Regions from separate parts of the Micromonospora sp. NBC_00858 genome, predicted to be linked through region 3. Evidence: riboswitches for the same ligand, from Rfam matches in the RefSeq annotation. Region 3 holds a riboswitch; each other region holds the start of a gene.
What was found. A riboswitch is a leader RNA that binds a small molecule or an ion and turns the genes downstream of it on or off. The one in region 3 is predicted to bind S-adenosylmethionine.
Positions count from the first base shown of each region.

Region 1: it holds a riboswitch for S-adenosylmethionine, as region 3 does, so the genes downstream of both, thrC (threonine synthase) here and OG990_RS19505 (ABC transporter substrate-binding protein) in region 3, are expected to answer to the same signal.
Region 2: it holds a riboswitch for S-adenosylmethionine, as region 3 does, so the genes downstream of both, OG990_RS32025 (aminotransferase class V-fold PLP-dependent enzyme) here and OG990_RS19505 (ABC transporter substrate-binding protein) in region 3, are expected to answer to the same signal.

Region 1 is NZ_CP108828.1:6,861,731-6,865,219, reverse strand. It holds gene thrC (threonine synthase) at 57-1,343, opposite strand; SAM riboswitch class I at 1,355-1,490, opposite strand; gene OG990_RS31940 (DMT family transporter) at 1,558-2,526, opposite strand; gene OG990_RS31935 (ArsR/SmtB family transcription factor) at 2,618-3,022, shown strand.
Region 2 is NZ_CP108828.1:6,882,143-6,885,631, reverse strand. It holds gene OG990_RS32030 (PrsW family intramembrane metalloprotease) at 1-1,153, opposite strand, end outside; SAM riboswitch class IV at 1,177-1,297, shown strand; gene OG990_RS32025 (aminotransferase class V-fold PLP-dependent enzyme) at 1,344-2,618, shown strand; gene OG990_RS32020 (aromatic acid exporter family protein) at 2,645-3,489, opposite strand, start outside.
Region 3 is NZ_CP108828.1:4,191,676-4,195,164, reverse strand. It holds gene OG990_RS19515 (amino acid ABC transporter ATP-binding protein) at 1-449, opposite strand, end outside; gene OG990_RS19510 (amino acid ABC transporter permease) at 446-1,228, opposite strand; gene OG990_RS19505 (ABC transporter substrate-binding protein) at 1,274-2,143, opposite strand; SAM riboswitch class IV at 2,418-2,530, opposite strand; gene OG990_RS19500 (amino acid transporter) at 2,616-3,489, opposite strand, start outside.

The DNA of each region.
Region 1 (3,489 bases), 2.7 Mb from region 3:
CCGACCCTGCACGCCCACCCCTCCGGCGCGGGGCGGGGCGGGGCGGGCGGGGCTGATCAGCCCAGGAGGCCGGCGTCGCGGGCGGCGCGGAGGGACGGCTTGATGTGATGGGTCGGGCCAACCTGACCGGCTACCGCATCGATGGTCTTCAGCCCCTCGCCGGTGTTGAACACCACGGTCTCCGCCGTCGGGTCGAGCCGACCGGACTCGACCAGCTTGCGCAGCACCGCCACGGTGACCCCACCGGCGGTCTCCGCGAAGACGCCGGTGGTACGGGCCAACTGCCGGATGCCGGCGCGGATCTCGTCGTCGTCGGCGTACTCCATCCAACCGTCGGTGCGGCGGACTGCCTCCAGGGCGTAGAGGCCGGCGGCCGGGTCGCCGATGTTCAGCGACTTGGCGATGCCGGTGGGCTTGACCGGGGTGATCGTGTCGGTATCGGCGTGCAGGGCGGTGGCGATCGGGTTGCAGCCTGCGGACTGGGCACCGAAGACCTTCCAGCCGCCGGCCGGCGCCTCGACCAGCCCGATCTCGACCAGCTCGGAGAACGCCTTGTCAATCTTGGTGAGCAGCTCGCCGCTGGCCATCGGGATGACCACCTGGGCCGGGATCCGCCAGCCGAGCTGCTCGGCCACCTCGTAGCCGAGGGTCTTGGAGCCCTCCGCGTAGTACGGCCGGACGTTGACGTTGACGAACGCCGTGTCCTCGAACTCGTCGGTCTCCACCAACTCGCCGCAGAGGCGGTTCACGTCGTCGTACGAGCCGTCGATGGCGACCAGGTCGCCGCCGTAGACCGCGGTGGTGATGACCTTGCCCTGCTCCAGGTCACTGGGGATGAAGACCACCGAGGGCACCCCGGCCCGGGCGGCGTGCGCGGCCACCGAGTTGGCCAGGTTGCCGGTGGAGGCGCAGGCGAACCGGCTGAAGCCGAGCGCGCGGGCGGCGGTGAGCGCCACCGAGACGACCCGGTCCTTGAACGAGTGGGTCGGGTTGGCGCTGTCGTCCTTGACCCAGAGCGGCGCGGCGATGCCCAGCTCGGCGGCCAGGTGCGGGGCCGCCACCAGCGGGGTGAGCCCCGGGTCGAGGGTCACCCGGGTGGACGGGTCCTGACCGGCGGGCAGCAGCGCGGCGTACCGCCAGATGTTGTTCGGGCCGGCCTCGATCTGCTCACGGGTGACGGCGGCCAGGGCGGCGGTGTCGTAGTCGACCTCCAGCGGGCCGAAACACTCGTAACAGGCGTGTTGGGCGGCGAGCGGGTAGCGGGCCGAACAGGCGCGGCACACCAGGGCTCGGGCGGGGCTGGAGGAGGTGTCGATGCCAGGGGTGGCGAGCGTCGACGTCATGTCGAGGAGTCCTCTCATCTTTCCCCACACCGCACGGTGCGGCGGGGACGGAATTGGCACCTGCCCCGCGGGTCGCTCAGCGGTGAGCGCGCGGGGTGGTTGCCGGGGCGTCGTCGGGCCGTATCCCTCAGCCCCTCTGGATGAGGTATTCAGTTGTGCCGTCGAGTCTAGGCAACGCCGGGCGCCGCCTCCACCGCAGATCCCAGTGAGTGGGTCAGCGGTTGGCCACCGCCACCGAGTCGACCACCGCGACCGGATCGGTCACCGCAGTCGGTTGGGGCCGCGACGGGGTCACGGTCCGGGCCCGGGTGGCGAGGTTCGCGGCGACCAGGGCGGCGATGGTGATCGCGGCCCCGACCAGCTCGATCGGCTCCGGCCGGTAGCCGCGGACGATCTGCACCGTGAAGGTGGTCACCGGCACCAGGTTCATGAACAGGGCGGCATTGGCGGCTCCGAGCCGCTGCACGCCGGTGTTCCAGGCCAGCACCGCGATCACCGCGCCCATGATCACGGCGTACGCCAACTGCGGGGCGACCGCCACGAGGTCGGCGGCGGCCGGCGCGTGCTGCCATCCGATGCCGTCGGCGAGCACGCTCGCGGCGAGCATGGCGGCCGTGCCGGCGAGCGCGGTCAGCGTGGTGTACCGCAGCGGCGACCAGGTGCCGAACTGGCTGGCGCCGTGGGTGTAGATCGCCCAGCCGAGCACCGCGCCGATCATCATCAGCCCGCCGAGGCCGAACTGACCGAGCCCGGTCAGGCTCCCGCGGGTGATCACCAGGCCGACGCCGAGGAGCGCCACCAGGGAGAGGGCCAGCAGGAGGGGCTTCGGGCGTACGCCGTCGCGGGCCCAGCGGACCAGTTGGGTGATCACCGGGGTGGTGGCCACGAAAAGGGCGATCTGCTGCGGGGCGGCGTGCTCGAGCGCCAGGTTGGTGAGCACGTTGAAGCCGGCGAAGCCGACCACACCGAGCACCGCCACCTCGACGGCCCGACCGCCGAGCCGCAGCGCGCCGGCACCCTCACGGAGCAGCAGGATGGCGACCAGGATGAGGGCGGCCAGCAGGTAGCGGGCGGTGGTCAGGTTGAGCGGATCAACCCGGGTCAGCGCGCTGGCCAGAACCGGGAACATCACTCCCCAGCTGAGCACGGCGAGCAGCGGATAGGCGGCGGAACGGGAACGCATCGTCAGCTCCAATGTTCGAGAATCGTCGAACCAGCGACACCGACCCTAGGGACTTGTTCGACGATTGTCGAACAACGGTTATACTGGTCACATGGAGCCGCACGAACCCGACCTGACCGCCGTACCGGTCACCACCGTGCTGGCCGCACTCGCCGACGACGTGCGGCTGCAGATCGTCCGGGCGCTCGCCGAGGGCGGCGAGTTCGCCTGCAACACCTTCGAGTTCGGCGTCTCCAAGGCGACCCGCAGCCACCACCTCAAGGTGCTGCGCGAGGCCGGCCTGACCCGCACCCGGGCCGCCGGCACCAGCCGCTACGTCCGCCTCCGGCGAGACGAGCTGGAGCGCCTCTACCCCGGCCTCCTGAACGCCGTCCTCACCCCCGCCCCGCCCGCCCCGAGCCGCGCCGCCCCGCGCCGCCCCGAGCCGCCCCGAGCCGCCCCGAGCCAGCCTGAGAGCGGCCGGCACCGCTGGCGACGCGACGTGACGGCGGGCTGACGAGCCCGGCGGTCGGGAGTAACGGACTGCCTGCACGCCCTGTCGAGCTGCCCCAGATATGGGGCGGGGTTGGACGTCGGCGTTACCACCGCTCAGTGCCGGATTGTGCGCTTGCCTCAGCATGCCGGCCGTGTGCCGGGTCAATGACCGCCGGCCGCTACACGCGGACGAGCGATGTCCCCAACCATTCAGCTCCAGAGGCACCCGGAAGCCCTCGTCAGGTCCGTGCCGAGAGGGAGCGGCGGCAGAGCAGCGGCCCGGCACAGCAGCCGCCCCTGCACAGCAGCCAGGCAGAGCAGCCAGCCCAGCACCGCAACCGCCCCGCCTCGCGCCCCAGCCCGGCACAGCAGCCAGCCCGGCACAGCAGAGCAGCCAGCCCGGCAGAGCAGCCGCCCCAGCAGAGCAGCCAGCCCGGCAGAACCGGTCAGGTGACTGGTCGCCGCGCAACCCTCGCGGCGATGGTCCAA
Region 2 (3,489 bases), 2.7 Mb from region 3:
GCAGGGCCAACCGGGTGGCGGCGAACTGGTACCCCCGCATCGCCCGCACCCCGGCGTCCCCGGCCACCCGACGCGCCCAGCTACGGGCCGCGTGCCGGCGACCGAGGCTGCTCAACGCGGCCACCTCGGGCGGACTCAGCCAGCCGGCGCGCACATAGTCCGGCAGCGTCCGCTCGGTGAGCCGCCCCTCCCACGCACGCAGCCACACCGCCAGCCCCACCATGCCGAAGAAGACCGGCACCATGAGGCCCAGGAAGCCGTACAGCATGATCACCGTCTCGCCGGTGGCCTGGGTCAGCGTGGGCAGCAGGTTCCAGGTGCCGTGCAACATCATGGCCAGCAGCAGGCCGGCGACCGGTGCGAGCACCCGGACCCGGCGGTCGGCCGTCCGGGCGGCGACACCCAGCCCCACACCGGTCATCGAGGTGAAAAGCGGATGGGCGAAGCCGAACAGCAGGATCCGCACGATGAAGATCGCGATGACCTGCTGGGTGCCGGTCGCCGGGCCGTACCGGTCGGCGCCTGCCGCGTAGCCGTACCCGCCCAGGTAGAGGATGTTCTCCACCATGGCGAAGCCGACCGCGGAGAGCCCGCAGTAGACCAGGCCGTCGGTGATCCCGGACCACTCCCGGCGACGGAACACCAGCAGCAGGATCGGGCCGAGGGCCTTGGTCAGCTCCTCGATGAACGGCGCCACCAGCACGCCGGTGAGCGCGGCCGGCAGTCCCCAGTCATTGAACCGGGCGGCGGCGAACTCGTTCACGGTGAGCGAGGCGGCCGTGGAGACGAACGCACCCCAGGCGAAGCAGAAGATCAGGTACTTCAACGGCTCCGGCTCGTAGCGGTCCAGCCAGAGGAAGCAGGCGACCAGCACCGGCACCGGTAGGACGGCGGCGACCAGCCCGATCAGCAACGCCTCGACGCCGAGCGACTGGCCGAGCGTGAAGACCATGAAGCCCGCGCAGGCGGCGATGAACAACACCACCCCGGCCAGCACCAGGAACCGCCGCCGGTCCAGTCGGCGCAGCGGCATCCGGGGCGCCTCGCCGGCGGACGGGGCTGCGGGCGCGGGCGGCGACGGCAGGGGTGCACCGGGCGGGGTGTCGGCCATGCGGTCAGCGTAGCCATCCCCCGCCGGCTGGTTTGGTCGCATCGGCAGTCGCTATGCTGCCGGCAGGTCACGAGCGCCAGCGTCAAGCCCCGGCTTGCTGGCCGGCAACCCTCGTCGAGTTCGCGGTGGGGTGCCCCGGGTGATGACCGGGCCCAGCCCGATCGGCGTGCTGGGCAAGCGCGGACCCCGTCCCGACACCAGACCCGGGGTCCCTGACCCCGGAGGTTCCGGCGTGTCCGTCACCCTCGTACCCTCGCTCCCCACCCGGTCCGCCGTGGCGCCCGCGCCGGCCGCGTCGGCGCCGCTCGACGTACTCGGCGTACCGGGCGAGATCAACCTGGACTACGCGGCCAGCGCGCCGTGCGCGCGGGCCGCCGCCGACGCGGTGGCCGAGCTGCTGCCCTGGTACGCCAGCGTGCATCGCGGTGCCGGGGCGCTGTCCCGGCACTGCACGCTGGCCTACGAGCGGGCCCGGCAGACGGTCGGTGACTTCTTCGGCGCCCGCGCCGAAGACCACGTGATCTTCACCCGCAACACCACCGACGCGCTCAACCTGCTGGCCCGGGCGCTGCCCGCCGGCACGACGGTGGTCACCTTCGCCGGCGAGCACCACGCCAACCTGCTGCCCTGGCCGCGCGGCTCGGTCCGGCTGCCGGTGCCCACCGACCCCGCCGGGGCGGTACGCGCCCTCGCCGCCGCCCTCACCGAGCTGCGGCGGGACAGCAACCCGGCGCTGCCCGTACTGGTCGCGGTGACCGGGGCGAGCAACGTGACCGGCGAGCGATGGCCGGTCGCCGAACTGGCCCGGGTGGCCCACCGGCACGGGGCCCGGATCGCCCTGGACGCCGCGCAGCTCGCCCCGCACGCCCCGGTCGACCTGCTCGCGCTCGACGTGGACTACCTGGCCGTCTCGGGCCACAAGCTGTACGCGCCGTTCGGCGCGGGCGTGCTGATCGGCCGGGCGGACTGGCTGGACGTCGCTCCGCCGTACCTGGCCGGTGGTGGCGCCACCAGCCACGTCGGGCCGGCCACCCACGACGTGACCTGGACGACCGGCCCGGCCCGACACGAGGGCGGTACCCCGAACCTGGTCGGCGCGGTGGCGCTGGCCGCGGTGTGCGCGGCGCTGGCCGACGCGGACCGGGTCGCGCTGGCGGCCCGCGAGCAGGCACTGCTGGCCCGGCTGCGGACCGGCATCGCCGCCCTGCCGCACGTGGTGGAGCTGCGCACCTTCGGCCCGGACGCGCCCCGGGTCGGCATCGTGTCGTTCGTGGTCGCCGGGTGGGACTCCGCCGACGTGGCCGCCCGGCTGGCCGCCGAGCACCGGATCGGCGTACGGGACGGGCTGTTCTGCGCCCATCCGCTGGCCCGGCGGCTGCTCGCCGAGGCGGCGGGGCGTACCGGCCGGCGGGACCTGCCGCCCACCGCCCTGCGCGCCAGCATCGGCCTGGGCAGCACGGCCGCGCAGGTGGACCGGCTTCTCGCCGCACTCGCCGCGTTGGGCTGAGGGCGGGCGGAGCGCCGCGGCCCCGGTCAGCCGACCGGTGGGGCGGTGGGCGGCTTCGGCGTCTCGCCCGGCTCGGCCGGTTCACCGATCGGCCGCTCCTGCTCCCCGAAGGCGGTACGGATCCACCGGTTCGCCTCCTCCTGGTCGATCCCGGAGGCCACCAGCAGGTCGCTCGCGGTGGTACGGATCTGGGCGATCACCACGCTGCCCGAGAAGCCGACCCCGGCTCCGTACGCCCGACCGGCCTCGCTGACCGCCCGCAGCGACCGCTCCCGGGCCTTCTCCGGTTCCTCGCCCACCGCGAACTCGTGCTTGAGCAGCCGGACCGACTCGGCGAGGTGGCCGATGCCGTCCGGCATCGGATCCGGCACCGGCTCCTCGTCCTCGATCAGCGTCACGGCCCGGCGGATCAGCGTGCCGGTGTTGCGCATCGCCCGGTCGATCGGGTCGGCCGCCTCCGCGTAGTGGGTCAGCTCGTCGCGCCGGTGCCAGCGGGCCGGGGAGAGGGTGGCGGTCTCCTTAGCCCCCTCGATCGCCTCGGCCAACGTGGCCAGCTCCTCCTTGTTGTTGCGCAATCGTTCGAGCGCCTGCTGGATGCCGGCGCGGTCCCGGTTGCGCAGCCCGTCGGCCGTGGCGTCGAGCTGGGCGGCGAGCAGGTCCAGCGCCGGTCGGGCAGCGCGATTGAGCACCCGGAGCGGGTTCAGCGGCAGCAGCACCGCCGTCACCAGCAGCGCGATCCCACCACCGAGGAACGCGTCGACGAAGCGCGGGATCTCCAGATTCTCGGTCTGCGGACTCAGCGTGACGATCAGCACCGCCGTGGCCGCCGCCTGGATGACGATGGCCACGCTGGCCCCGGCGAAGATGGTGA
Region 3 (3,489 bases):
TGCTGCTGACCGCCGGAGAGCTGCGCCGGCCGTGAGTCGGCCTTGCCGGCCAGCCCCACCAGCTCCAGCTGTGCCCGGGCGACCGCCACCGCCTCGTCCTCGTCGAGCTTGCGCAGCCGACGCAGCGCCAGGGTGACGTTGCGCAGCACGCTCATGTGCGGGAAGAGGTTGAACTGTTGGAAGACCATGCCCACCCGCTGCCGCAGCGCGTCCGGGTCGTCGCGCAGCACGCTGCGCCCGTCCAGCAGCACGTCGCCGCGGTCCGGCTCGATCAGCCGGTTGATCGTCCGCAGCAGGGTGGACTTGCCCGACCCGGACGGGCCGATCACGCAGGCCGTCGCGCCGCGTGGCACGGCCAGGTCGACGCCGCGCAGCACCCGGTTCGGTCCGAAGGCGAGGTGCACGTCGCTTACGTCGAGGCTGACCGAGGTGGTCGTGCCGGTGGTCATCGCCGGTCCCCTTCGGTCGTGCCGGCCAGCGCCGACTCGGTGTCGTCCTCGTCATCGTCGGCCGGCGCGGTGGCCGGCCGGCCGTGGCGCAGCCGCCGGTCGATCCAGTTGACCACGTGCGTCAGCGGCACGGTCAACGCCAGGTAGAAGAGCCCGGCCAGCAGCAGCGCGGACTCGTTGCCGGTGGTGGCCGCGTAGTCCTGCCCGATCCGGAACAGCTCCCGCTGGCTGGCCACCAGTCCGAGGAAGTAGACCAGGCTGGAGTCCTTGATCAGCGCGATGAGCTGGTTCACCCAGGCGGGCAGCACCCGCCGGATGCCCTGCGGAATGATCACCAGCCGCATCGAGTCGGCCCAGGAGAAGCCGAGCGCCCGGGCGCCCTCCAGTTGGGCGGCCTCCACCGACTGGATGCCGGAGCGGAAGATCTCCCCGATGTACGCCGCCGCGATCAGCGACAGCGCCAGGATGCCCAGCGGGTACGGGTCGGGTCCCCAGATCTCCATGCCCAGCGGCGCCAGCCCGACGCCGATCAGGAGGATCGTCGCCGCGGCCGGCAGCCCCCGGAACACGTCGGTGTAGACCCGCGCCGGCCAGCGCAGCCACCGGGTACGGGAGATGCCGGCGACGGCCAGCAGCAGGCCCAGCACCGAGCCGAGCAGGGCGGCGGAGACCGCCAGGATCAGCGTGTTGGGCAACCCGACAGTCAGCATCTCGGGTAGCGCCTCGCGCATCGCGTCCCAGTCGAAGAAGGTCTCCCACAGGGTGCTCAACGGATCCATTGGTCGCCTCTCCTACCGCCCCGCTCGCTCGTCACCGGGTAGGCCTCAGGACGCGGTCGACGCGGCCGCCGACGCCGACGGCACGGTCACCGTGCCGCTGCCCGGCCGGAAGTCCTCCGGAACTGGCCGGCCCGGGTAGTAGTGCGCCTGCAACCGGCTCCAGGTGCCGTCCGCGATCACCTCGTCGAGGCCCTTGTTCAGCGCCTCGCGGAGCTTGTCGCTGCCCTTGGCGACCGCGTACGCGGTCGGTGCCGGGCTGAGCTGCTTGGCCGCCACGGTGATCTTGCCGTTGCTGTCGGCGGCCGACTTCTCGCCGATCTCCGCCGGGGCGATCCACGCGTCGGCGGTGCCCGCCTTGAGCTGGTTGATCGCGCCGTTGTAGTCCGGCACCCGGACCGGGTCGAGCTGCTTGCCGGTGGCGTAGTCGTCCTGGACGGTGCCCTGGACCACCACGACCCGCTTGCCGGCGAGCTGGTCGAAGCTGGTGATCGGCGAGCCAGCCGGGACGTCCAGGCCGAAGTAGCCGAAGTCGTAGCCGTTGCCGAAGTCGACCGTCTTCTTCCGCGCCTCGGTGATGGTGATCGAGGAGCTGCCGACGTCGAACTTGCGGTTGTTCACCTGGGAGAGCAGCGCGGAGAAGTCGGTGCCGACGAACTCGACCTTCAGGCCGAGCTTGCCGGCCACCGCCGCCAGCAGGTCGTTGTCGAACCCGGTGAACTTGCCGTCCTTGAGGTACACGTTCGGAGGGGCGTCGGTCAGCGTGCCGGCGCGCAGCACGCCCGGCTGCGACAGGCCGTACGGGTTGGCGGTGGCGTCGGACGACGTGTCGTCGCCGCAGGCGGTCAGCGCGGTGGCGGCCAGGATCGTGGCCGCGCCGAGGGCAGCGGCGCGGGTCAGGGCAGGAAGAATTCGCACGGGTGTCTCCGAAGGTTGCGCAGCGGCGGGCGCAGGCGTGCGCCGCCGACGGTGCGCCCGATGGGCGTACCGCTGGGGTGGGTTCGGGAAAGAGGGGTGCGCTAGTGCGCGGCGCGGCAGCGACAGGCGGCGCTGCATACCCGCATCATGTCCACGTGCCGCCGCCGGGTCAGTGCCGGCGGGAGCCAACCGGCGCGGGAATCCGCGGCGTCGGTCGGTGGGGCGGTGCTGAGGATGCGCATGGTTCTCCCGGGTCTGTGCTGACCTGGGTGCCAGGCCACGCTTGCACCGACGTCTTTGCCGGTGCCTGGTCTTCACCCGGGGCACCCCACCGCGGAGGAGGGTTGCCGGCCAGCGAGCCGGGGCTTCGCGCTGGCGCTCATGACCTGTTCAGAGGCTAGCAGCCGGAACCGGCGGATCGTCCAGCCGCTATGACCACGCTCACCCCCGCGACGGCCACCGGACCGCCGGGTCAACCGGCGTGCACGTGCGGCCGGCGGCTCCGGTCGGGCTCCTGGCGGCGCAGGATCTCGCGGGTGACCGGGGCGATCTCGCCCTGCCCGAAGGCCAGGTAGCGCAGGAGGTTGCCACCCGGGTTGCCCTCGGTCCACTCGAAGTAGATGTGCGGGCGCCGTTGGATCCGGTCGCGGATCTCCAGCAGCAGGGCGGCCAGCGCGCTGGGCACCGCGGAGCTGGCCAGGCTGAGCACCAGGTAGTTGTCGTGCACCACGCTGCCGCGCACCAGCAGCTCGGTCTCGAAGTCGGAAGGGTCGGTGACCGTCACCTCGACGAAGATCACGTCGCTGTCGGCCGGGAAGTCGTTGTCCGCGACGGTCTGGGCCAGCTTGTCGCGGTACTCCGCCGGGTCTCGGCTGGCCGGCTCGTGCGCGATCAGCCGGATCCGGCGCCCGACGCACTCGTCGATCATCCGGGCCGCCTCGGGGTCCAACTCCACCCGTTGGACCCGTAGTTCGAAGGCGCGGTTCAGCCGTGACAGCAGCGAGACCAGGATGATCCCGCCGATGAAGCAGGCCGCGATCTTCACGCCGTCGGGGCGCTCCACCACGTTCGCCGCGGTGGTGTAGACGAAGATCACCGCGATGATGCCGAAGGCGATCGTGCGGCGGCGCTGGCGCCGTCGCCGTGCCGCGAGGGTCACGGCCGTCGCCGCCGAGGTGATCAACACCAGAACCCCGGTGGCGTACGCGCCGCCCTGCGCGTCCACGCTGGCCTCGAAGACCACCGTGATCAGGAAAGCCACCGCGGTGAAGACCAGCACCAGCGGCCGGACCGCCCGGGCCCAGGTCGGTGCCATGCCGTAGCGGGGCAGGTAGCGGGGTACGAGG